4 regions of the Gordonia jinghuaiqii genome follow, and region 1 is predicted to be linked to each of the others. Evidence: predicted binding sites of a transcription regulator. Region 1 holds the regulator's gene; each other region holds the start of a gene.
The links. Region 1 encodes LexA, which represses DNA repair genes until DNA is damaged. Its sites were predicted from a motif close to CGAACANNTGTTCG; they were not measured.
Positions count from the first base shown of each region.

Region 2: H1R19_RS14615 (SAV_6107 family HEPN domain-containing protein) is a predicted target of LexA. The motif match lies at 2,439-2,452, and genes of this name have one in related genera.
Region 3: H1R19_RS08405 (error-prone DNA polymerase) is a predicted target of LexA. The motif match lies at 1,820-1,833, and genes of this name have one in related genera.
Region 4: H1R19_RS02565 (HNH endonuclease signature motif containing protein) is a predicted target of LexA. The motif match lies at 4,036-4,049, and genes of this name have one in related genera.

Region 1 covers NZ_CP059491.1:2,394,455-2,399,920, reverse strand. The annotation lists gene hrpA (ATP-dependent RNA helicase HrpA) at 1-1,638, shown strand, start outside; gene nrdR (transcriptional regulator NrdR) at 1,612-2,127, opposite strand; gene H1R19_RS10665 (LysM peptidoglycan-binding domain-containing protein) at 2,227-2,802, opposite strand; gene lexA (transcriptional repressor LexA) at 3,041-3,748, shown strand; gene H1R19_RS10655 (putative PEP-binding protein) at 3,750-5,447, opposite strand.
Region 2 covers NZ_CP059491.1:3,291,454-3,296,919, forward strand. The annotation lists gene rsmH (16S rRNA (cytosine(1402)-N(4))-methyltransferase RsmH) at 1-58, opposite strand, end outside; gene mraZ (division/cell wall cluster transcriptional repressor MraZ) at 256-696, opposite strand; gene H1R19_RS14610 (DUF3040 domain-containing protein) at 1,251-1,649, opposite strand; gene H1R19_RS14615 (SAV_6107 family HEPN domain-containing protein) at 1,814-2,287, opposite strand; gene H1R19_RS14620 (GNAT family N-acetyltransferase) at 2,547-3,221, shown strand; gene H1R19_RS14625 (phytoene desaturase family protein) at 3,218-4,837, shown strand; gene H1R19_RS14630 (LppM family (lipo)protein) at 4,865-5,466, shown strand, end outside.
Region 3 covers NZ_CP059491.1:1,884,915-1,890,380, reverse strand. The annotation lists gene H1R19_RS08405 (error-prone DNA polymerase) at 1-1,806, opposite strand, end outside; gene H1R19_RS08400 (SDR family oxidoreductase) at 1,979-3,922, shown strand; gene H1R19_RS08395 (alanine racemase) at 3,919-5,037, shown strand; gene H1R19_RS08390 (sensor histidine kinase) at 5,070-5,466, shown strand, end outside.
Region 4 covers NZ_CP059491.1:587,585-593,050, reverse strand. The annotation lists gene thiC (phosphomethylpyrimidine synthase ThiC) at 1-1,422, shown strand, start outside; gene thiD (bifunctional hydroxymethylpyrimidine kinase/phosphomethylpyrimidine kinase) at 1,419-2,315, shown strand; gene H1R19_RS02565 (HNH endonuclease signature motif containing protein) at 2,389-4,008, opposite strand; gene H1R19_RS02560 (ABC transporter family substrate-binding protein) at 4,141-5,466, opposite strand, start outside.

The DNA.
Region 1 (5,466 bases):
CTCGTCGAGGGCGACTGGCGCACGCAGCACGCCTTTTTCGATCGCAACCGGCAACTCCTCGACGCCGCGTCGGACGTCGAGAACCGCACGCGCACAAGAGGTCTGGTCATCACCGAAGACCAGCTGTTCGAGTTCTACGATCAGCGGGTCGGCCCCGAGGTCACCTCGGCACGCCACTTCGACACCTGGTGGCGCAAGGCCCGCCGCGACCGCCCGGACCTGCTCGACCTCACACCCGAGGACGTCGCGACGGGCACCGAGACGGCCCCCACGGACTATCCCGGCGTGTGGCAGCAGGGTGACACCCGGTTCGAACTGCGATATCGCTTCGAACCCGGAACACCCGATGACGGTGTCACGGTGCTGATCCCGCGTGAGCTGCTCCCCCACGTCCGTTCGTCGGGTTTCGACTGGTCGGTCCCCGGCATGCGTTCAGAACTCGCCACCGCCCTGGTGAAGTCACTCCCCAAACAGCTGCGCAAGAGCATGTCCCCCGCGCAGCGATTCGCCGACCTCGCCCTCGGCAGACTCACGCCACGCAAGGAGCCACTCACCGTCGGACTCGCCCGCGAGCTGTCGTCCATCACCGGCATGACCGTCGCCGCAACCGATTTCGACACCAGCCGGATTCCTGCACATCTGCGCATGCATTTCGCGGTCGTCGACGACGCCGGCCGCATCGTGGCACGCGCCGACTCGCTCGCACAGCTGCAACGACCCACCGGGGCGGCCGCGCCGAAGACGGTGACGCGGACCCTGTACAAGACCTGGACACCCGAGGGCATCGGCACCCTGCCCGACCAGGTCACCGTGGACGTCGCGGGCCAGCGCCTGACCAGGTATCCGACGCTCGACGCGATCAACGACGAGGCGGGCCGCACACGCGGAGTGGTCGTACTCCAGGCGGCGACCTCCGAGTCGCGCGATCGACTGCTCCGGCGAGGCATCGTCGCGTTGCTCGACCTCGCGATCCCGCCACTGCACAAGCGGATCGCGAGCTCGCTGGGCTCCACCGCCCGACTCGCGTTGAGCCAGAGCCCCTACCGCGATGTCGAGACGCTGCTGGCCGACTGCACGCGCCGGGCGATCCGCGACGCGGTGTCCGGCCTCGACGATGCCGTGCTGACCGCCGTCCGCACTCCCGAGGCGTTCGCCGCACTCACCGATCGGATCCGCCCCGGGATCGGCGAGGCCGCACCGGCGTACTTCGCTCTCGCCGTCGACGCGTTCGAGTGGGTGGCGCCGGTGCGGGCGGCGATCGATCGTCACGCCGGCTCACTGGCGGCCGACGACGTCGCCGAACAGCTCGATCACCTCGTGTTCGACGGGTTCGTCGCCGCCACTCCACGCCGACACCTCGAGAACCTGCCCCGCTACCTCGAGGCGGCGCAAGCGCGCCTGGAGGCCCTGCCGGCGGCGGCGGCACGTGATCAGGCAGGCGTTGCGGTCATCGACCGCGTCGTCGAACGCTGGGCGCAGCGCCTCGAGCAGGTGCCCGAGCACCGTCGCGGGGTCGTCAACGACGAGGCGCACTGGCTGGTCGAAGAACTTCGGGTGGGACTGTTCGCGCAGCGACTGAAGACCGCGTTCCCGGTCTCGGAGAAACGGATCCTACGAAGTCTGGACCGACTCGGCTGACACGGCGCGTTCGCCGGCCTGGGGACCTGAATCCGACGGAGGCTTCGAGGCGGCCCGCAGGTCGTCGATCTCGCGCTGGAAGTCCTCGACCGAATCGAACGAGCGGTAGACCGAGGCGAACCGCAGGTAGGCCACCTCGTCGAGGTCGCGCAGCGGACCGAGAATGGCCAGACCGACCTCGTTGCTGGGGATCTCGGCCGAGCCGCTGGCCCGGACGGTGTCCTCGACCTGTTGTGCCAGCTGGGCGAGTGCATCCTCGGCGACATGCCGGCCCTGACATGCGCGACGAACCCCGCGCATCACCTTCTCGCGACTGAAGGGTTCGGTGACTCCGTTGCGTTTGACCACCGCGAGCACGGCGCTCTCGACCGTGGAGAAGCGTCGGCCACACTCCACACAGGAGCGGCGCCGCCGGATGGCCTGCCCCTCATCAGCGACACGCGAGTCGATGACCTTGGTGTCGTCGTTCTTGCAGAAGGGGCAGCGCATCGTATCCTCACGCAGGTCGCGGGACGCTCTGACGCAGCACAACCGCGCGCCCGGCCGATTGTCGGCTGGTCCCTGTGACATCGAGGATACCGCCCGGCCTCAGCGGTACAGAGGGGTGAGCAGCGGCTGTCCGACGCGCAACGCGCTCGATCCGAGATCGTTCAGCGCGACGATGTCGTCGACGACGACCTCGCGCGGCATATCCGGGGCGACGCGCGAGGCGATGGTGCTCAAGGACTCGCCCGACCGCACATGTACGACCTCGGTACTGACCGCGGTCGGGGTCATCGACGCGGCGTAATTCTGACCGACGACACCGATGACCCACACGGCCAGCGCCAGCCCGACACCGGCGAGGATCGCCACCGCGGTGCGACGGCGCCTGCGGATCACGGCACGCTCGGCGATCACGGCACGTTCGGCGATCACGGGACCGCGACCGCGCGTCCCCACCGGCGTCGAGCACGCGGTGCCGCCCACGCGCGGGGCCTGCAGCGCCGAACGCGGTACCGGGCGGTTGTCCGCCGGACGGCGGCCATCGGTACGCAGCGCCGGGGTGCGCGTCCGGTCGGTGCGCAGGCGGCCGGCCGGACCGGTGTAGGAGCCGTCGCCGGGTGCACCGTCGGTGTATGGGCGCTCGGTACGGGTGGGATCGATGAGAGTGGCGGTACGCATGGTGCCCTCCGTTGTGTCCAGTCGGGACGTCGGTTGCGGATGTACGGTCGACCATCGAACATCGATCAGGTGTTCGATGCACTGATGTTCGAATTTGTAGCATGAGATCCCGACAAAGTCTCGCGACACATCGAACAAATGTTTGAGGTGCGGGTTCTTCTCCGCTAGGCTCGGCTCCAGGCCAAGGCGTCTACCAGCACGTTCCGACCACCAGGTCTGACCACGAGAGGAACCGAACATGAGCGAGACCGGCGATAAGCGCACAGGGGCGCGGGGCGCCGACGAGCACGCGGCCCCGGTCGATGTGGTGGCCGCAGAGGCCTCTCTGACCCCGCGGCAGCGTGGCGTGCTCGAGGTGATCCGCAAGTCGGTGCGCGAGCGCGGGTACCCGCCGAGCATCCGGGAGATCGGCGACGAGGTCGGCCTGAACTCGACGTCGTCGGTGGCCCATCAGCTCCGCACGCTCGAACGCAAGGGTCTTCTCAAACGCGACGCCAACCGTCCGCGTGCGGTCAACATCGCGCCGAGCGAGCCGCCGTCACCGGCCACCCCGACCGCGGGTGACCTGCCCGTGCCCACATTCGTCCCCGTCCTGGGACGGATCGCCGCCGGCGGTCCCATCCTGGCCGAGGAAGCAGTGGAGGACGTCTTCCCGCTCCCCCGCGAACTCGTCGGCGAGGGGTCACTGTTCCTGCTGCGCGTCGTCGGTGAGTCGATGATCGACGCCGCCATCTGCGACGGCGACTGGGTGGTCGTCCGTCAGCAGAACGTGGCCGACAACGGCGACATCGTCGCCGCGATGATCGACGGGGAGGCGACGGTCAAGACGTTCAAGCGCCAGAAGGGCAACGTCTGGCTGATGCCCCACAACGAACTGTTCGATCCGATCCCGGGCAACGACGCCGTCATTCTCGGCAAGGTCGTCACCGTGATGCGGCGGATCTGACCTACGGCTCATCCGTTCGGTCGCTCGCACCGTCGAGCACTGCGGTTGCCGCCATCCGGGCCGCAGCCGGGTCGGCGGTGGCCAAGGCGGCGTCGGCCGCCGCCCGGCACTCCGTGGAGGTGACCCGGCCGAGCCGCGCCCCGACCGCCGCGGCCGCCGCCGGCGCACTCGACAGCGACGTGACACCCAGCCCCACCAGCACACACGCGAGGTTCGGGTCGGCGGCCGCCTCGCCACACACTCCCACCGGTTTGCCCTGATCGCGCCCTGCCCGCGCGACCATCGCGATCAGGTGTAGGACGGCCGGTTGCCACGGGTCGGTCAACGACGCGAGATCGGCGGACATCCGGTCGGCCGCCATCGTGTACTGCGTCAGGTCGTTGGTGCCGATGGACACGAAGTCGACCTCGGCCAGGATCGCCGGTGCGAGGATGGCCGCAGCCGGCACCTCGACCATGACCCCGGCCACCAGGCCGCGCCCGCGGACCTCCGCGGCGAACGCCGCGGCCTCGGCGGGCGAGGCGATCATCGGCGCCATCACCCATGGTTTCGTGGTCGTGTGCTCGGCCGCCAGCGCGATCGCATCGAGCTGATGTGCGCGGATCTCGGGATGCGCCAGCGCGATCCGGTCTCCGCGCACCCCGAGGGCCGGATTGGCCTCCTCCGGCTGGGTCACGAACCGCAACGGCTTGTCCGAGCCCGCGTCGAGCGTCCGCACCACCACCTTCCGGCCGTCGAAGGCTCCGAGAACCTCCCCGTAGATACGGGCCTGCTCGTCCACGGACGGCTCGTCGGCTCGCTCGAGGAAGGCCAACTCGGTACGGAAGAGCCCGACGCCCTCGACGGGATGATCGGCGGCGGCCCGAGCCGATGCGCCGTCGGCGACATTCGCCAGCACCGAGACCGCGACCCCGTCGGCGGTGCGACCGGGGCCCGTCCAGCGTGCGACGGTCGCGGCGTGATCCCGATGTCCGGTGACCCGTGCCCGCGCCCGGACGACATCCGGGGCGATCTCGATCTCCCCGGTGTTGCCGTCGACGAGGATGTCGGTGCCTGCGGCCACCGCGGCGAGTCCGGCCACCGCCACGACGCACGGGATACCCAGCTGGCGCGCGATGATCGCGGTGTGGCTGGTCGGCCCCCCGAGACGGGTGACCAGTGCGATCGTCGTCGACGGATCGAGCCCCGCGGTGTCAGCGGGAGCGAGGTCGTCGGCGAGCAGGACCGACGGCACCTCGGGCGTGGGTACCCCCGGCTCGGGCAGTCCCAGCAGTTCGGCGAGTACCCGGTCACGGACGTCGTTGAGGTCGGTGACCCGCTCGGCCATCAGCCCGCCGAGCTTGGTGAACACCTCGGCGAATTGTTTGGTCGCCGCGACGGCGGCCGATTCCGCCGTCGCACCCTTGGCGATGAGACCCGAGGCCGCTCCGATCCACCCGCGGTCCTCGGCGAGCCCGGCGGTCGCCGTGAGCACCTCGCCGGCGGCCCCGGTGTTCTGCGACGCACGCTCGCGAAGCCTGCCCGCGACCACACTCGCGGCGTTCACGAACCGGGCGACCTCGTCGGCTCGTCGATCCTCGGCGATCTCGACGCCGGTGCCGAGGGTCTGAGCGGAATGGTCGGGTCGCGCACCCGGCCAGACCGCGGGCCCGTACGCCAGCCCGCCGACGACCGGCGTCCCGGTCAGCGTCTGGACCATCTCGGTGTTCGCCATCTCG
Region 2 (5,466 bases), 900 kb from region 1:
TGACCGGGATGTGCCCGTATTCGCCGGTGCGGCGAGAGTCGTCACGTGTGTCGTCCACGGAGAGCCCCCCATCGGCGTGTCGGCGGTTTCGGCGGTTGGTGAGGATCTGCGCATCTGCGCGAGCGGCGGGCTTCGGATGGAGCGGGGTCCCGACCCGATTCCGCACCTGGCGTTGGGGAAGTACGCCAGGGTCGGACCGGGCCGAGGCCTCGTGCCACCCGAAAACGCGAGTGCCGACTCTGCCTTGTCTCTCGGCTACAGCACCGCGTTCAACGCGGCCGAGTTGGCTGCCGAGAAGTTCTCCTCGTGCTGGGTCTGGTACTCGTCCCACGCGGCCGAATCCCAGATCTCGAGGTGATCGAAGCTGCCGAACACCACGCACTCCTTGGACAGTCCCGCATAGACCCGGTGGTCGCCGGACAAGCTGATCCTGCCCTGACCGTCCGGCCGCTGTTCTTCCGAACCGGCGAAGAACGTTCGCTGAAACGCACGCAGATCGGGGTCGTTGCGTGACGCCTCGACGATCCTCGCCGCGATCGCATCGAACTCTTCGGTCCGATACACCGACAAGCTGTGGTCTTGGCCTTTGGTGACCACTACCCCTCCTGCCAGTGCGTCGCGGAACTTCGCGGGCAGCGTGAGCCGCCCCTTGTCGTCCAATTTGGGCGTGTAGGTGCCGACAAATCGCGGGGACATGTCGACACCTCCTGCCCACTGAGTTCTGCGTTCCGGATCGCCTTACCCAGTGATGCCACAGTACCCCACTTTCCACCACTTTCCACCCCCAGCGCCCCCATCTCCTCCCCTCGACCACAAAGTCCCAGTTCAAGACGTCAAAAATTCGCGACTCCCCGTGTGTCCCCGGTTCGTCGGTCGGCGTCATCAACCCTTGTTGCAAGTGATAGAAGGGGCGGTCTGACGCCTGCGGTGCCCTTGTGACCAGCGGTTGTGTACCGGTGGGGCGAAGTGGGGCACCCCGGTGGGGCGAAGTGGGGCACGCCGGTGGAGCGGGGTGGGGGAACGTGCTGAGGCGAGGCCGACGACGCACGTGGGGAGGAATGAGGAACCCGCGGCAGTGGAGGCCAGACACGGCGGGGCACAGCGTTGCGAGGCTGCACAGTGCGGCTACACAGGGGCATACGCACGAAAAAGCCGCGTGCTCGGCGGCACGCGGCTGTGATCGTATGCGGTTGTGGGAGTCGAAGCGGGGGTCAGCCGATCGCCGACGAGGGGTCGTCGGGATCAGAGGATCACTCCTGCTCAAACCTCCGGTTGAATCGTTCTTCCATGCGTTCCGACAGCTTGCGCTTGGCCTCCGGGGACGCGGACTGCTTTCTCCCGCCCCGCGATGACGAGGGCGCAGTCTCTGGCGAGTTGTCTCCCCAGAGGGCGAAGAGGCCCGCACCGAACATCACCAGGAAACCCAGAAGGCTGACGATGGGGAATCCGCCGATGGCGATGTCGACGATGAGGCCGCCGATGAGCATGACGAGTCCGATGACGAATACCGCCACCGCCTGAAGGCGACGACGAGCACTCGACCTACCCAGCCGTCGACGCTTGACACTGGACGCAAACTTGGGGTCTTCCGCGTACAGAGCGCTCTCGATCTGTTCGAGCATGCGTTGCTCGTGCTCCGAAAGTGGCACCGACCCTCCTTCTCCCTGATCCGCGACGCCGACGACGGTCACCCGCGACCGGTAAGGCGTCTGCGCCTATCGTCCCATGATACGAGGTGAAATCGACCGCGACCACCATTACTCGCCGTTGCAGCCGACCAGGGCCCCCACGGGCCCCATAAGTGTGGCCGGTCTCACGCGGTTCGCCCGATCTGCGGCACTTGTCCGCCGAGTTTGCCTTGTTCATAGGCGATCACCATCGTCTCGACCCGGCGGAGGAACTCGAGGACGAGCAGGCGCATGCCGGCGACGCTGTCCGGATCGAGCGTTCGGATGATGCCCGACTCGATCTTCATGCGAACGGGCGACAGGGCCGCGAAGCGGGCGGCCGGCTGGGCCAGCTCGGGCGCGACCATCCCGATCCGGGTCCAGGCGTTCGACGTCTTGCGTCGCGTCGTCCCGATCGGCTCGTGCACGGCCAGCGCGGCGCCGGACGCGCGGAGCGCGACGAGGTAGAGCTGACGGAAGCGTTCGGCGTCGTCCTCAACCCCGTCGGCATTGTCGAGGAGGAGGTGGGCGCGTGCGAGCAGATCGCGCGCGCGTCCGACCATCGCCGGGTCCGCCGACGCGGGGCCGGTGGGACCATTGGCGGCGCGATGGCTGGGCATGGCGTCCTCCTCGTGCTCATCGCCGCGGGCCGGCGGTCGTTTCTCGTTCTGGGCAGCGGATTGACTCGGCCCGGCGGCAGACGCTTCCCTCGTCCGCCGCCGGACCGTGTCGTCGTGGATGAACGCGAACAGCTTGCGGAGGCACATTCATCGAACATCCGTTCGACACGTTCAATATAGCTATCCACCCGCTTGTCTACAAGGCGTGTGTGACAGAACCGATTCATGAGGTAGTGGTGACGCAGGGAGTGGTCGGGCGGTGACGATCCGGTTGGTGAGCCTGAGCGGTCAGGACTCACGGGCGTGGCTCGAACCCGCGCTGGACATCTACGTGACCGCGATGGGGTATCCCCGCGGCACCGAGGTCCACCGCGCCGGACTCTGGCGTGAACACATCGCCCGTCCCGGCTGGCACGCGGTGGGCGCGGTGGCCACGGTGTCGCCGCACGAGGCGCACACGATGCCCGCCGCCCGGCGCCGCGTGGGCCCCCCGGTCGGCCGGGGGCCCGACGATCTCCTCGTCGGCATCGCCTATGGATACACTGGTGCGACCGGCCAGTGGTGGAACCAGCAGCTGCGGCTGGGGCTGCGCCAGACCGGCCGCTCGCCCGAGCACATCGAGGTGATCGCCCGCGATTACTTCGAATTGACGGAGCTCCACGTGCATCCCAACGCTCAGGGCCGAGGTATCGGCCAGTTGCTGCTCGCCCGACTGCTCGCCGACCGCCCGGAGCGGCACGTACTGCTGTCGACACCGGAGACCCCGGCCGAACAGAACCGCGCATGGTCGCTCTACCGGCGCATGGGGTTCTCCGATGTACTACGGCACTTCACCTTCACCGGCGATCCTCGCCCGTTCGCCTTCCTCGGCAGGCCGCTTCCGCTGGATCTGCGGGCCCCGGCCGCCGCCCCGACCGGCAACACGGGAACATGACCGGCCACGGGGTCCGACGTGACGCGGTGATCATCGGCGCGGGCCACAACGGTCTGATCGCCGCGGCCTACCTGGCACAGGCCGGACGCGACGTCGAGGTCCTCGAGCGCGACGACATCCCCGGCGGCGCCGTGTCGACCGTGGAACGCTTTCCCGGTCACCGCATCGATCGTGGGTCGTCGGCGCATCTGATGATCCGGCACTCCCCCGTGATCGACGACCTCGAGCTGACCTCCCACGGCCTCCGCTACGTCGACTGCGACCCGTGGGCCTTCATCCCGGCCACCGCGACCGCACCGGCGATCGTGTTCCGCACCGACCTCGACGCCACCTGCGCGTCGATCGAACGTGCCTGCGGCCCAGGCGATGCCGCCGCATACCGCCGTTTCGTCGAAGCCTGGACACCGCGCGCCGCGGCGGTGATGGACGCGTTCTTCCACCCCGCGACCATGGGACGGCTGGGGCGCGCATTCGGCGGCCTGGGCGGCACCGCGACCACCGCGCGCACGGGACTGTTCGGTCGCCGCACCGGCCGGGTGCTGAACCTCACCGCCGAGCTGATGGCCTCCGGGGACTCCCTGCTCGACGAGTACTTCACCTCCGAACACCTCAAGGCGGGTCTCGCCTGGTTCGGCGCCCAGTCCGGGCCGCCGATGAGTGCACCCGGCACCTCGCCCATGGTGGGGTTCGCCGCGCTGATGCATCGCATCCCGCCGGGGCGCGCGATCGGCGGCAGCGGCGCCCTCACCGATGCTCTCGTGAGCCGGCTCGGCCACGACGGTGCCCGCGTCTCCTGCGCCGACCCGGCCACTTCCATCACCCGCTGCGGCGACCACTGGCGGGTGCGATCGGCCTCCGGCGAACTCCGCTGCACCGGCACCGTCATCAGCGCCTGCCACATCCTCACGACGCTGGACCTGCTGGCCGCCGGCGGCTTCGACGAGGCCACACTCGAGAAGTGGCGGCGGAACATCGTCGTGGGCAACGGCATCGGGATGGCGGTCCGACTGGGAACGACGGCTCTGCCCGAGTATCGGGATCTGCCCGGCGATCTCCCCGCCCACGGCGTCCACTCCGCTCTCGGACTTCTCGTCACCGACCGCGCTCAGCTCGTCACCGCACACTCCGCCGCCGCGGTCGGTGAACTGCCGCCGCGCCCGGCCGTCGTGGCGATGAGCTACTCGGCGATCGACCCCACCCTCGCCCCGGCGGGACGCCACGTGATCAATCTCTGGGCGCAGTGGCATCCCTACCGCCTCGCCGACGGTGACTGGGCGAGTGCCGGCGCACGGGCGGCCACCGCGATCTGCGACGAAGTCGATCGACACGCACCGGGTTTCGCCGCGTCGATCGCCCACCGGTATGTACAGACCCCCCACGACCTGGCCACCGAGCTCGGCCTCATCGGCGGCAACATCATGCACGTCGAGATGTCGATCGACCAGATGTTCATGTGGCGCCCCACCCCCGACCTCGCCGGACACCACGTCCCCGGCGCCGACGGCCTCCTGCTGGCCGGCGCGTCGACGCACCCCGGCGGCGGCGTCACCGGCGCCAGCGGGTACATCGCGGGACACCTGGCGCTGCGACGCCGCGCGCGGCGCGGGTCGCGCTGACCCTCCGGGCCTGGCCCGTCTGGCACGATGAGCACCGTGCGAACGTCGAATCCCGAACCGGGTGCACCCGAGTCCCGTCGAGCCCGGCGTCTGCTGCCGTCCGCGGTGGCCGTCGCGCTCCTCGTCATGTCCCCGCTGATGGCCGGCTGCCTCGAACGGTCGACCACGGTGGGCGACCGCTATTCCGGGAGCGTCATCGTCGCGACCTCGGCGGACAACCCGCGCGGCACCCCGCAGCTCGATCTCCCCGAGTCGATGGCCGGCCAGGTGTCGGTGACCGACTACCGGGAGACCCCGGAGGAGCCCGGTGCGGGCGACGGTTCCGCGGCACCGTCGACGTCGGCCGAGAACGGCGGCGGGGACCGGAGCGGTGACGACAACCCGGCCACCCGCGCCGGCACCCGCGCGAGCTTCTCCGATCTGACCGCGGGCCAGTTCGGTCAGCTCGGCGACATCATCGCCGACTCCTACGGCGACACGTCCCTGACGATGGACCTCACCGCCAAGCGCAGCGGCGAGGTGGTGCGTTTCCGCGGCAACACCGACCTGACCGAACTCATCCCGGGCCGCGACTACGTGCAGCTCACAGTCACCTTCGGCGGACCGGTCACCGCGACGAACGGTGAGCA
Region 3 (5,466 bases), 510 kb from region 1:
CATGCCGAGACCGAGCATGTCGAACTTGACCAGTCCGATGGCCGCGCAATCGTCCTTGTCCCACTGCAACACGCTGCGGTTCTCCATCCGCGCCCATTCGGTGGGGCAGACGTCGGCGATCGGCCGGTCACAGATCACCATGCCACCGGAGTGGATACCCAGATGTCTTGGCATACCGAGGATCTCGCCGGCCAGGTCGGATACGTCGGCGGGTGCGGTGTCGGGCATCTTGGCCCACGCGTCCTGCTGGCCGGGCGCATACCCGAGCGCACGCGCCATGTCCCGGATCGCCGATCTGCCGCGATAGGTGATCACGTTGGCGACCTGAGCACTGCGGTCCCGGCCGTAGCGGCGATAGACGTACTGGATGGCCTCTTCCCGACGATCGGACTCGATGTCGACGTCGATGTCGGGCGGGCCGTCGCGTTCGGGGGCGAGGAATCGCTCGAACAGCAGCTTGTTGGCGACCGGGTCGACGTTGGTGATGCCCAGGGCGTAACAGACCGCGGAGTTGGCGGCACTCCCCCGCCCCTGACACAGGATGTCGTTGGCCTTGCAGAAGTCGACGATGTCGGCGACCACGAGGAAGTAGCCGGGAAAGGTCAGCGCCTCGATGATGGCGAGCTCGTGTTCGATCTGCCGGTAGGCCTGCGGATGTTCGGCGGGCGTGCCGTAGCGGCGGCGGGCGCGGGTCATGGTGAGTTCACGCAGCCAGCTCGCCTCGGTGTAGCCGTCGGGGACGTCGAAGGGCGGCAGCTGCGGAGCGATCAGGCCCAGGTGGAAGGCGCAGTCGGCGGCTATCCCGACGGCATTGTCGATGGCATCGAGGTGCGCGGGCAGCAACCGGGCCATCTCGTCGCCGCTGCGCAGGTGCGCACCGGCCACTCCCGGCATCCAGCCGGCGATGGTCTCGATGTCGGTGCGTGCCCGCACCGCGGCCATCGCCATCGCCAGCCGTCGACGACGGGGCGCGGCGAAATGCGCGCCGGTGGTGGCCACCGTCGGCACCCCCGCGCGTACCGCCAGTCCGGCGAGGACCGCGTTGCGTTCGTCGTCGTCGGCCATGCCCTGCGCGGTCAGTTCGACCACCACGTTGGCATGTCCGTAGGTCTCGATCTGCTCGCGCAGGGCCAGCTCCGCGGCCGGGACACCGCCGCGGTCGAGGGCACGCCGAACAGCACCCTTGCGACATCCGGTGAGGATCAGCCAGTGTCCGTCGCCGGCCCGTGCGAGGGATTCGCGGTCGTAGCGCAGCAGACCCTTCTCCCCGGCGACCATGTGCGCATCGGCGATGGTCCGCGACAACCGTCGATAGCCCTCGCCGTCGCGCGCGAGGACCAGCAGGTGCTCCCCCGGCGGATCATTCTGCCCGGTCCGCGCGACATCGGGTTCCAGCGACAGCTCGGCCCCGAAGACCGTCGGCATCCCGAACTCGCGGGCCGCCTCGGCGAACCGCACGATGCCGTAGAAGCCGTCGTGGTCGGTGACCGCGAGCGCAGCCAGCCCGAGGCGTTGCGCCTCTTCCACCAACTCCTCCGGCATCGACGCGCCGTCGAGAAAACTGTAGGCACTGTGGGCGTGCAGTTCGGCGTACGGCACCGCCGACGAGCCGCGCGAGATGTCGCCGGCCTGATAGGCCCCACGCTTGCGTGACCAGGCGGGGCTGTCGCCGCCGTCGCCGGGGAAGGGCGCCCATTCGCTGGTGTCGGGGCCGAACTCGGTGCCCGGTCGGCCACCGTCCGGTGCCCGACCGGAGAGCACCCGCTCCATCTCCGACCACGTCGGTGGTCCCTGATCCCAGCCCACTCACCCACTCTATCGAACACAGGTTCGACGCGACAGCGAGGTGTTGGGCGCGGACCCCCCGGATCGTTGCCAGCGACCAGAATAAGTGTCACTCTGAGTATCAGACAGATCCCGCCTCGTGGGGGCGAGACATCTGCGGGCACTCCGCCCGCCGACCTGATGGGATCCACCAATGACCAGCTATTTCATCACCGGAGCCAGTGGCTTCATCGGTCGACGCGTCCTCGACCGTCTCCTCGCCGTCGACCCCGACGCAGAGATTCACGCACTCGTACGCGAGTCCTCGATGGCGTCGTTCACGGCGATGCTCGAGGTCCTCGACCTCTCCGCCCGGGTGACACCGGTCACCGGAGATCTCACGGCACCGGGGCTCGGAGTCGATGCCGGCGCGCTGCCGGCGTTCGACCACGTCATCCACCTCGCCGCGATCTACGACATGGCCGCCGACGCCGAGTCGCAACGGGCCGCCAACGTCATCGGCACCTCCCGCGTCGCCGACTTCGCGATCGCCCACGGCGCCCTGCTCCACCACGTGTCCTCGATCGCGGTGGCCGGAGATCACCGAGGCCGCTTCACCGAAATGGACTTCGCAGTCGGACAAGGGTTTCCGACGCCTTATCACCGCACCAAGTTCGAGGCCGAACGTGTGGTGCGCGAACGCGAAGGACTGCGGTGGCGGGTGTACCGCCCCTCGATCGTGGTCGGCGACTCCCGAACCGGGGAGATGGACAAGATCGACGGCCCCTACTACTTCTTCGGCCATCTCGGGATGCTCGGCAGACTTCCCTCGATGCTGCGCCTGCCGATGCCCGATCTCGGCACCCTCAACATCGTGCCCGTCGACTACGTCGTCGACGCGATGGTCGCCCTCCTCACCGTCAACCCCACGCGGAGCGGACTCGTGTTCCACCTCAGCGCCCCGCACTCGCTGACGACCACCGAGATGTACAACGCGCTGGCGCCCGCATTCGACGCGCCCAAGGGATTTAACGCGATCCCGCACACCACCGTCGAGCCGCTGATCGCGTTGTCCGGCAAGGGACCGGCACGAATCGGACGCAACCTCGTCGCCGCACAGCAGGGCATCCCGTCGGCAGTCCTCGACGCCATGACGATGCCGGTGGATTTCCGCGCCGACACCACCATCGCCGTCCTGCACGACTTCGGGATCAGCGTGCCCGACTTCGCCGACTACGCCCCGCGCCTGTGGACGTACTGGTCGCGACACCTCGATCGATCCCGTAACCGCCGCGCCGACCCCCGCGGACCTCTCGTCGGCAAGAACATCCTCATCACCGGCGGATCGAGCGGCATCGGCAAGGCCACGGCGCGCATGTGCGTGGCACGCGGGGCCAACGTGATCATCGTCGCCCGAAGTGCCGATGAACTCGATTCCGCGGCAGCCGAATTGAACTCGACGACGAGCAAGCAGGGCATCCCCCCGGGTCGAGTGGTGGCCTACCGGTGCGACATCACCGACGAGGAATCGGTCAACGCGCTGGTGAAGTCCGTACTCGGCGAACACGGGCATGTGGATGTGCTCGTCAACAACGCCGGCCGTTCCATCCGTCGCGCCACGATGAACTCGGTACAGCGACCCCACGACTACCACCGCGTCATGGCGGTCAACTACTTCGGTGCGGTCAACCTCATCCTCGGCCTGCTGCCCCACATGGTGGTGCGGCAGGCGGGCCACGTGGTGAACGTGACGTCGATCGCCGTTCAGTCCCGCGGTCCACGGTTCGGTGCGTACGCGGCGTCGAAAGCCGCCCTGGAGGCGTTCAGCGATGTGACCGGAACCGAAACCGTCTCCGATCACGTCACTTTCACCAACGTACGACTGCCGTTGGTGAAGACCAGGATGATCTCGCCGACCGAGATCTACGACAATTCGCCTGCGACGTGGGACGTCGACAAGGCCGCCTCCCGCGTACTGCACGCGATCGTCGACCGGCCCAAGCACGTCGACTCGATCGTCGGCACCATCGCCGAGCTCGGACACCGGTTCGTCCCCGGGCTGACCACCCGCATCCTGCATCAGGAGTACCTGCTGTTCGGTGAGTCGGCGGCGGCGATGGGGCGCGGCACACGGGTCGCCCGGAAGTCCGCCACGTGACCGACTCGCCGTACCTGCAGGTCGACACGCCGTACCTGGAGGTCGACACCGAACGCCTCGAGACGAACGTGGCGCGGGTCGCCGACCTGGCGCGGGCCGCGGGCGTCGACGTCCGGCCGCACGCCAAGACCCACAAGTGCGCCGAGATCGCGCGCCGGCAGATCGACCACGGCGCAGTGGGATTGACCGTGGCGACGATCGGCGAGGCCGAGGCGTTCGCCGACGCCGCCGGCACCACCGGCTGCACCGACATCTTCATCGCCTACCCGCTGTGGCCGACGCCGACCAAGGCGGCGCGCCTGCGCTCACTGGCCGACCGTGTGTCACTACGCGTGGGAGTCGAATCGGTCGAAGGCGCACGGCATCTCGGATCGGTCCTCGACACCGGCACCTCATCCCCCGCCGGTCGCGTCGAGGTGCTCGTCGAGGTGGATTCGGGTCAGCACCGAACCGGTGCGTCACCCGAACGTGCCGGGGAGGTCGCGGCGGCGGGTGTGGCCGCCGGGCTCGACGTGATCGGTGTGTTCACCTTCCCGGGACATTCCTACGGCGTCGGCGACACCCGTTCCGGCGCCGCCGAACAGGAGATCAGGGCGCTGCACACGGCGGCCGAGAGCCTGCGGGCGCAAGGCATCGAACCGCGGGTGCGCAGTGGCGGTTCGACGCCGACCATCGCCTTCGTCGCCGATCCGCGCCACGCGGGTGTTCTCACCGAGATCCGGCCGGGCGTCTATCCGTTCAACGACGCCCAGCAGGTGGAGATCGGATCGTGCGGATTCGACGAGGTGGCGCTGACCGCCGTCTCGACCGTGATCCGCCGAGAAGGGCGCCGGATCGTCCTCGACGCCGGCAGCAAGATCCTCGGCGCCGACCGCGCCCCCTGGGCAACCGGCTACGGCAGGCTCCTCGACCACCACGACGCCCGCATCGTGCTGCTGTCCGAACATCATGCGGTGGTGGAGTTCCCGTCCGGCGGCGAGGTGCCCGCGCTCGGGTACATCGTGCGGGTGGTCCCCAACCATGTGTGCAACGCGGTCAACCTCGTCGACGAGCTGGTCGCGATCGGCGGCTCGGACAGCCGATGGCCGGTCATCGCCCGGGGACGCAACACCTGAACTGTTCGCCCCCAGCCTGCGACACTGGACACATGGACCACTCCGGTGACCTCGTCGACCGCACGGCTCCGGCGTATCTGGCGCAGCGGGGACGACGGTCGGTGGTGGTGCGCACGGCAACCCGGTGGCGGGAACTCTCCGGACCGCAGCGATACCAGCTCTACACCAGGTGCACCCTGCAGTCGGTCGTCATCGCCATCTCGGTCGCCTTGAGCGTCTCCGCCCGCACCGAATGGGCGGTTGCCGGGCTGCTTCTCGCCGGGGCGGCCGCCGTCGTCGCACTCGAGGCACAGCCCGACTTCGCCGTCGGGCCGACCGCCCGATGGCGCCGGGGCCTGCTCGTCGGTGCGGTGCTGACGTCGGCAGCGGTCTGGTCGACCGCGGCGGTCACCGCACACACCGCCGCCGAGCGCTTCGACGTCGAGGCGG
Region 4 (5,466 bases), 1.8 Mb from region 1:
AGTACCCAGCTCGCCTGGGCACGTGCCGGGATCGTCACCGACGAGATGAGATTCGTCGCCGCCCGGGAGGGCGTCGACGCCGAGCTCGTCCGGTCGGAGGTGGCGATCGGACGCGCGGTGATCCCGGCGAACCACCGTCACCCGGAATCCGAGCCGATGATCATCGGCAAGCGGTTCGCGGTGAAAGTCAATGCCAACATCGGCAATTCGGCAGTGCGCAGTTCCATCGCCGACGAGGTGGAGAAGATGGTGTGGGCCACCCGCTGGGGCGCCGACACGATCATGGACCTGTCCACCGGCGCCGACATCCACACCACCCGCGAGTGGATTCTGCGCAACTCCCCCGTCCCGGTGGGGACCGTGCCGATGTACCAGTCGCTGGAGAAGGTCAACGGCGATCCGGCCTCACTCACCTGGGAGATATACCGCGACACCGTGATCGAGCAGGCCGAGCAGGGCGTCGACTACATGACCGTGCACGCCGGGGTCTTGCTACGGTACGTCCCGCTGACGGCGCGGCGGGTCACCGGCATCGTCTCGCGCGGCGGTTCCATCATGGCCGCCTGGTGTCTGGCGCACCACCAGGAGTCGTTCCTGTACACCCACTTCGACGAGCTGTGCCAGATCTTCCGCCGGTACGACATCACCTTCTCCCTCGGCGACGGCCTTCGTCCGGGATCCATCGCCGACGCCAACGACAAGGCGCAGTTCGCCGAGCTCCGCACCCTCGGCGAACTCACCTCGATCGCGAAATCGCATGGCGTGCAGGTCATGATCGAGGGGCCAGGGCATGTACCCATGCACAAGATCGCCGAGAACGTGCGCCTGGAAGAGGAGCTGTGCGAGGAGGCGCCGTTCTACACACTCGGGCCTCTCGCCACCGACATCGCGCCGGCCTATGACCACATCACCTCGGCCATCGGCGCCGCGATGATCGCCCAGGCGGGCACCGCGATGCTCTGTTACGTGACACCGAAAGAACATCTGGGACTACCCGACCGCGACGATGTGAAGGTCGGCGTGATCACCTACAAGATCGCCGCGCACTCGGCCGATCTCGCCAAGGGACATCCGCGCGCCCAGGAACGCGATGACGCACTGAGCAAGGCGCGCTTCGAGTTCCGCTGGACCGACCAGTTCAATCTCGCGCTCGATCCCGACACCGCACGCGAGTACCACGATGAGACGATGCCCGCCGAACCGGCGAAGACGGCACACTTCTGTTCGATGTGCGGCCCCAAGTTCTGCTCGATGCGGATCTCGGCGGATGTGCGCGCCTACGCCGAGGAGAACGGACTCGTGACCGCCGAGGACATCGACCGCACCATCGCCGAGGGCATGGCCGCCAAGTCGGCGGAGTTCGCCGAGGCCGGCAACCGCGTGTACCTGCCGCTCGAGGCCAGTTCCGGAGGTGCTGTATGACCAGCAGGCCGGTGGCGAACGGGTTCGAGTTGCTCCCTGTCGCCGCACCGGGTCTGACGCCGGTGCGTGTGCTCACCATCGCCGGTTCGGATTCCGGCGGCGGCGCCGGGATTCAGGCCGACATGCGCACGTTCGCTCTGCTCGGATTGCATGGTTGTGTCGCGGTGACCGCCGTGACGGTCCAGAACTCGCTGGGCGTCAGCGGGTTCCAGGAGATCGCGCCCGAGACCGTGGCCGCGCAGATCGATTCGGTGGCAGGTGACATCGGTGTCGGTGCGACCAAGACCGGGATGCTGGCCTCGGCGCCGATCATCGACGCGATCGTCGACCAGTGCGCCCGGAGCGGGATCGGCCGGGACACCCCGGTTCCGCTGGTCGTCGACCCGGTGTGCGCCTCCATGCACGGTAATCAGCTGCTCGCCGATTCCGCACTCGACACACTGCGCCACCGACTCTTCCCGCTCGCCACCCTGGTGACCCCGAACCTCGACGAGGTGCGGCTCATCACCGGCATCGACGTCGTGGACGCCGCCACCCAGCGTGACGCGGCGAAGGCGCTGCTCGATCTCGGTCCCCGGTGGGCGCTCGTCAAGGGCGGTCACCTGCGTTCATCCGCTCAGTCACCCGACCTGCTCTCCGACGGCGAGGACTTCATCGAGCTCAGTCATGAACGCATCGACACCGCCCACGACCACGGCGCCGGGGATACCCTCGCGGCGGCGATCACCTGCGCTCTGGCGCACGGGTTCTCGGTACCCGATGCGGTCGGTTTCGGAAAGGGTTGGGTCACAGCATGTCTCGCCTCGGCATACCCGTTGGGTGCGGGACACGGCCCGGTGAACCCGCTATGGCGGGTCGGTGGCCCGGTCCCCGACGCTGCAACCGGTCCGTAGGAGTCCGAGACCACGTCGCAACCACCACCCGCCGGGGCGAACGACGTCCCCGGTGAGCGGCGCTGCGCAGCAATCAGACTCGGGTGAGGAGTTCTTCGAGGCGTTTCTCGATGACCGACGATGCGGGAGTCGTAGGAGTCGGCTGGTCGGCTGGGCCGGCCATGATGAATCGTTGGTCGATGATGCGGCGGGCGTACAGGCGTGGAGCATTGCCGGACGTCTGGGGTCCGTGGATGTCGTTGCGCACCTGTGCCAGGTGGCTGGCCAGCCGATCCGGGATATCGGGGCGCCGGTTGATGTGTTCGGGGTTGGGTGGTGCTCCTGGCTCGGCGTTGAGCCGCCACACGCAGCGGCCTTCGTCGGGGCCGGAGCGTTGCATTCGGGTGGTCCATTGGCCGGGTCGGTCACCGACCATGCGGTTGTGTGTGGGGCATGCGGGGGTGAGGTCGTCGATGTCGGTGAGTCCACCGGCGGCCCAGTCGAGTTGGGCGTGATGGATCTCGACGTGGGCGGCGGGTTGGCCGCAGCCGGGGGCCGAACACACCTCGCCGTCGGGCCGGGCGAAGGAGACCAGTCTCTGCTCGCGGGTCGCGAGGCGTTTGCCCTGGCCGAAGTACAGCGGGACGGCGGTGGCGTCTTTGAAGATCGCCAGCCATGGCTGCACGGTGGTGTTCGCGGCCATCTCGATCAGGTCGGGGATGGGGATGAGGGTGCCGGTGACGGTGGTGGCCAGTCCGGCTTCGCGGATCAGATCGGTGAGGTCGGCTTTGACGATCACTTGCACGGGCAGTCCGCGGTGGCTCTCACCGAGCAGCCCGTCGTCGAAGACCGCGGTCAGCAGGGCGTTGAGGGCGTCGTGGTTGATCTGGGCCGGGGTGCGGTCGTCGCGGGCCGCGGCGGTGTCGAGTTGTGCGGGGTCGGCATCGGTGTAGGCCCCGTGTGGACTGAGCGGGTCTTGGGGGTTGTTCATTCCGGGTTTGGCCCACACCGCCAGCAGCATCGTCACCCGGGCGGCGAGTTCGGGGGTGAGGGTGGCGGTCATCTTGGCGGTGCCGTCGGCGCGTTGGCGGTTGACCCACAGTTGGCGGCGGCGTTGGCGGTCGGTGTCGTCGGCCAGGGTGCCGTCGGGGTCGAGGTGGGCCAGGAGTCGGGCGCCGAGGTTGGTGATGTCGGCGGGGGTGTGGGCGATGGCGATCTCGGTCATCTGTCGTTCGGCCGCGACTTTGACGTCGTGCTCGACCGCATGCGGGATCTGGTCGAGCACATCGATGACGGCCCGCACGTGGGCGGTACCGACTTCGCCGTCGGCGAAGGCCTCGGCAAGTGTGGGGTGCTCGGGGTCGAGGGATTCGCCGAGATGATTGGTGAAGGTGGCCAGGGCGTTGCGGTGTGTGGTGCGCCGCAGCGGATCAGACACCCGTAGCCGGTGGGTCATGAACTGCGTGATGCTGCGGTGCCCGGTCTTGCCGGGGATGTCGCGGTCGATGATCGCCACGATCTGCCGGTCGCCGGCGGCAGTGATCCGGGCGATGGCCCGTTCGGTGCCGGCGGCTACGTCGACGAGCTCGGTGTCGGTGCAACGGGACAGGTCGGTGGTCTGCAACTCTGTGGTGATCCGGTGCAGTTCGGCCACCAACTCCGACGCTCGCGACAGTGGAGTGTCGACGTCGTTCACCTCTGCGGTGTCGGACATGACGGTCACCCCCCGGAGCCGATAGTTCGAATGTAGGTTCGATGCTATACCGACTTTCATTGTCCTGCAACGATTACCGCCGAGGCCTTGATCCCCAAAGATGTCAGTGGCTTGTGGTAGACGGCCGGATTGTCACTTCTCCCAGCCGATGTCCTCGATCGGCCCGACGTAGAACTGGCCGGCACCGTAGTTCGCGAGACCGCTCTTCACCGCGACCATCGCCGGACCGTTGAACAACGGCAGGTTGGAGTACTGCTCGAAGGCCTCGTGCTCGACCTTGTTGCCCGCGGCGATCTGGGCCATCGGATCACCGATCCGAGACATCGCGCGGATCCGTGCATCGAGTTCAGGCGTTCCCGCTCCGGCCGGGTTGAACTGTGAATCGCTGCACCACACCTGACAGAAGTACGCCATCCCGAACGGGTCGCTCGATTGGAAACCCATCATGAACAGGTCGAACTCCTTGTTCACCACCACCTTCGAGAAGTCCGACGACGGCCGCTGCTGCACGACCAGGTCGATACCGACCTTCGCCAGAATCGCCTGAAGGGCACGTGACAGGTTCAGGCCGGTGGTGTCGTCGCCCACATTGGGAAGCGTCAGCGACAGACGCCTGCCGTCCTTGGTCCGGATACCGTCGTCGGTGTCGCCGCCTCCGTTGCGCCACCCGGCACGCTCGAGCAACGCCGCGGCCTGGTCGGGGTCATAGGAGACCACCCCTGCCAGGTTGTCCCGATAGCCCGGCTGGAACGGATACAGCGACAGCGAGCCGGGCAGCTCCTCGGTGTAGTTGAGGCCGGTGAACCTGATGCGGGCCAATGTCGCCCGGTCGATGGCCTTCATGACCGCCTCCCGCACAACCGGATCACCGAGGATCGGAGCGTCGAGGTTGAGGACGAGCAACGCCTGTTGCGGTGAGGCGGCGGTTCGGATGTCGACGCCGTTCATCGTCAGCACCCGTGCGCGGGCGTCCTTCGCCGCGACCCCGGTGGCGTCGATCTCGCCGTTCTGGAAGGCGTTCAACGCCGCCTGCGACTCGAGCTGACGGAACACCCGACGATCGAGTTTGCCCGGTTCACCCCACCATTTCGGGTTGCGCTCGAACACCACGGTTCCGGCGTTCTTGTCATACGAGGCGATCGTGTACGGGCCGGCACCGAACTCCGGGTGCGGATTCTGGACGTATCCCTTGTTGTAGGTGTCGGCGTCGGCGGCCTTCGGGTGCAGCACGAGGTTGAAGAGGCCGTCGGGCCAGGCGTAGACGCCGTCGAAGCGGACGACCGCCTGCCGGTCGTCGACTCCGCGGGTCACCGAGTCGATCTGGCTGTATCCGTCGGTCGAACTCACGATGTACCGGTCGTCGAGACCTCTGCTGGTGCGCCACGTCTCGACGAAGGCACGGTAGTCGATCGGGGTGCCGTCGTTGAAGAACGCATCGGGGTTGATCGTGTAGGTGAC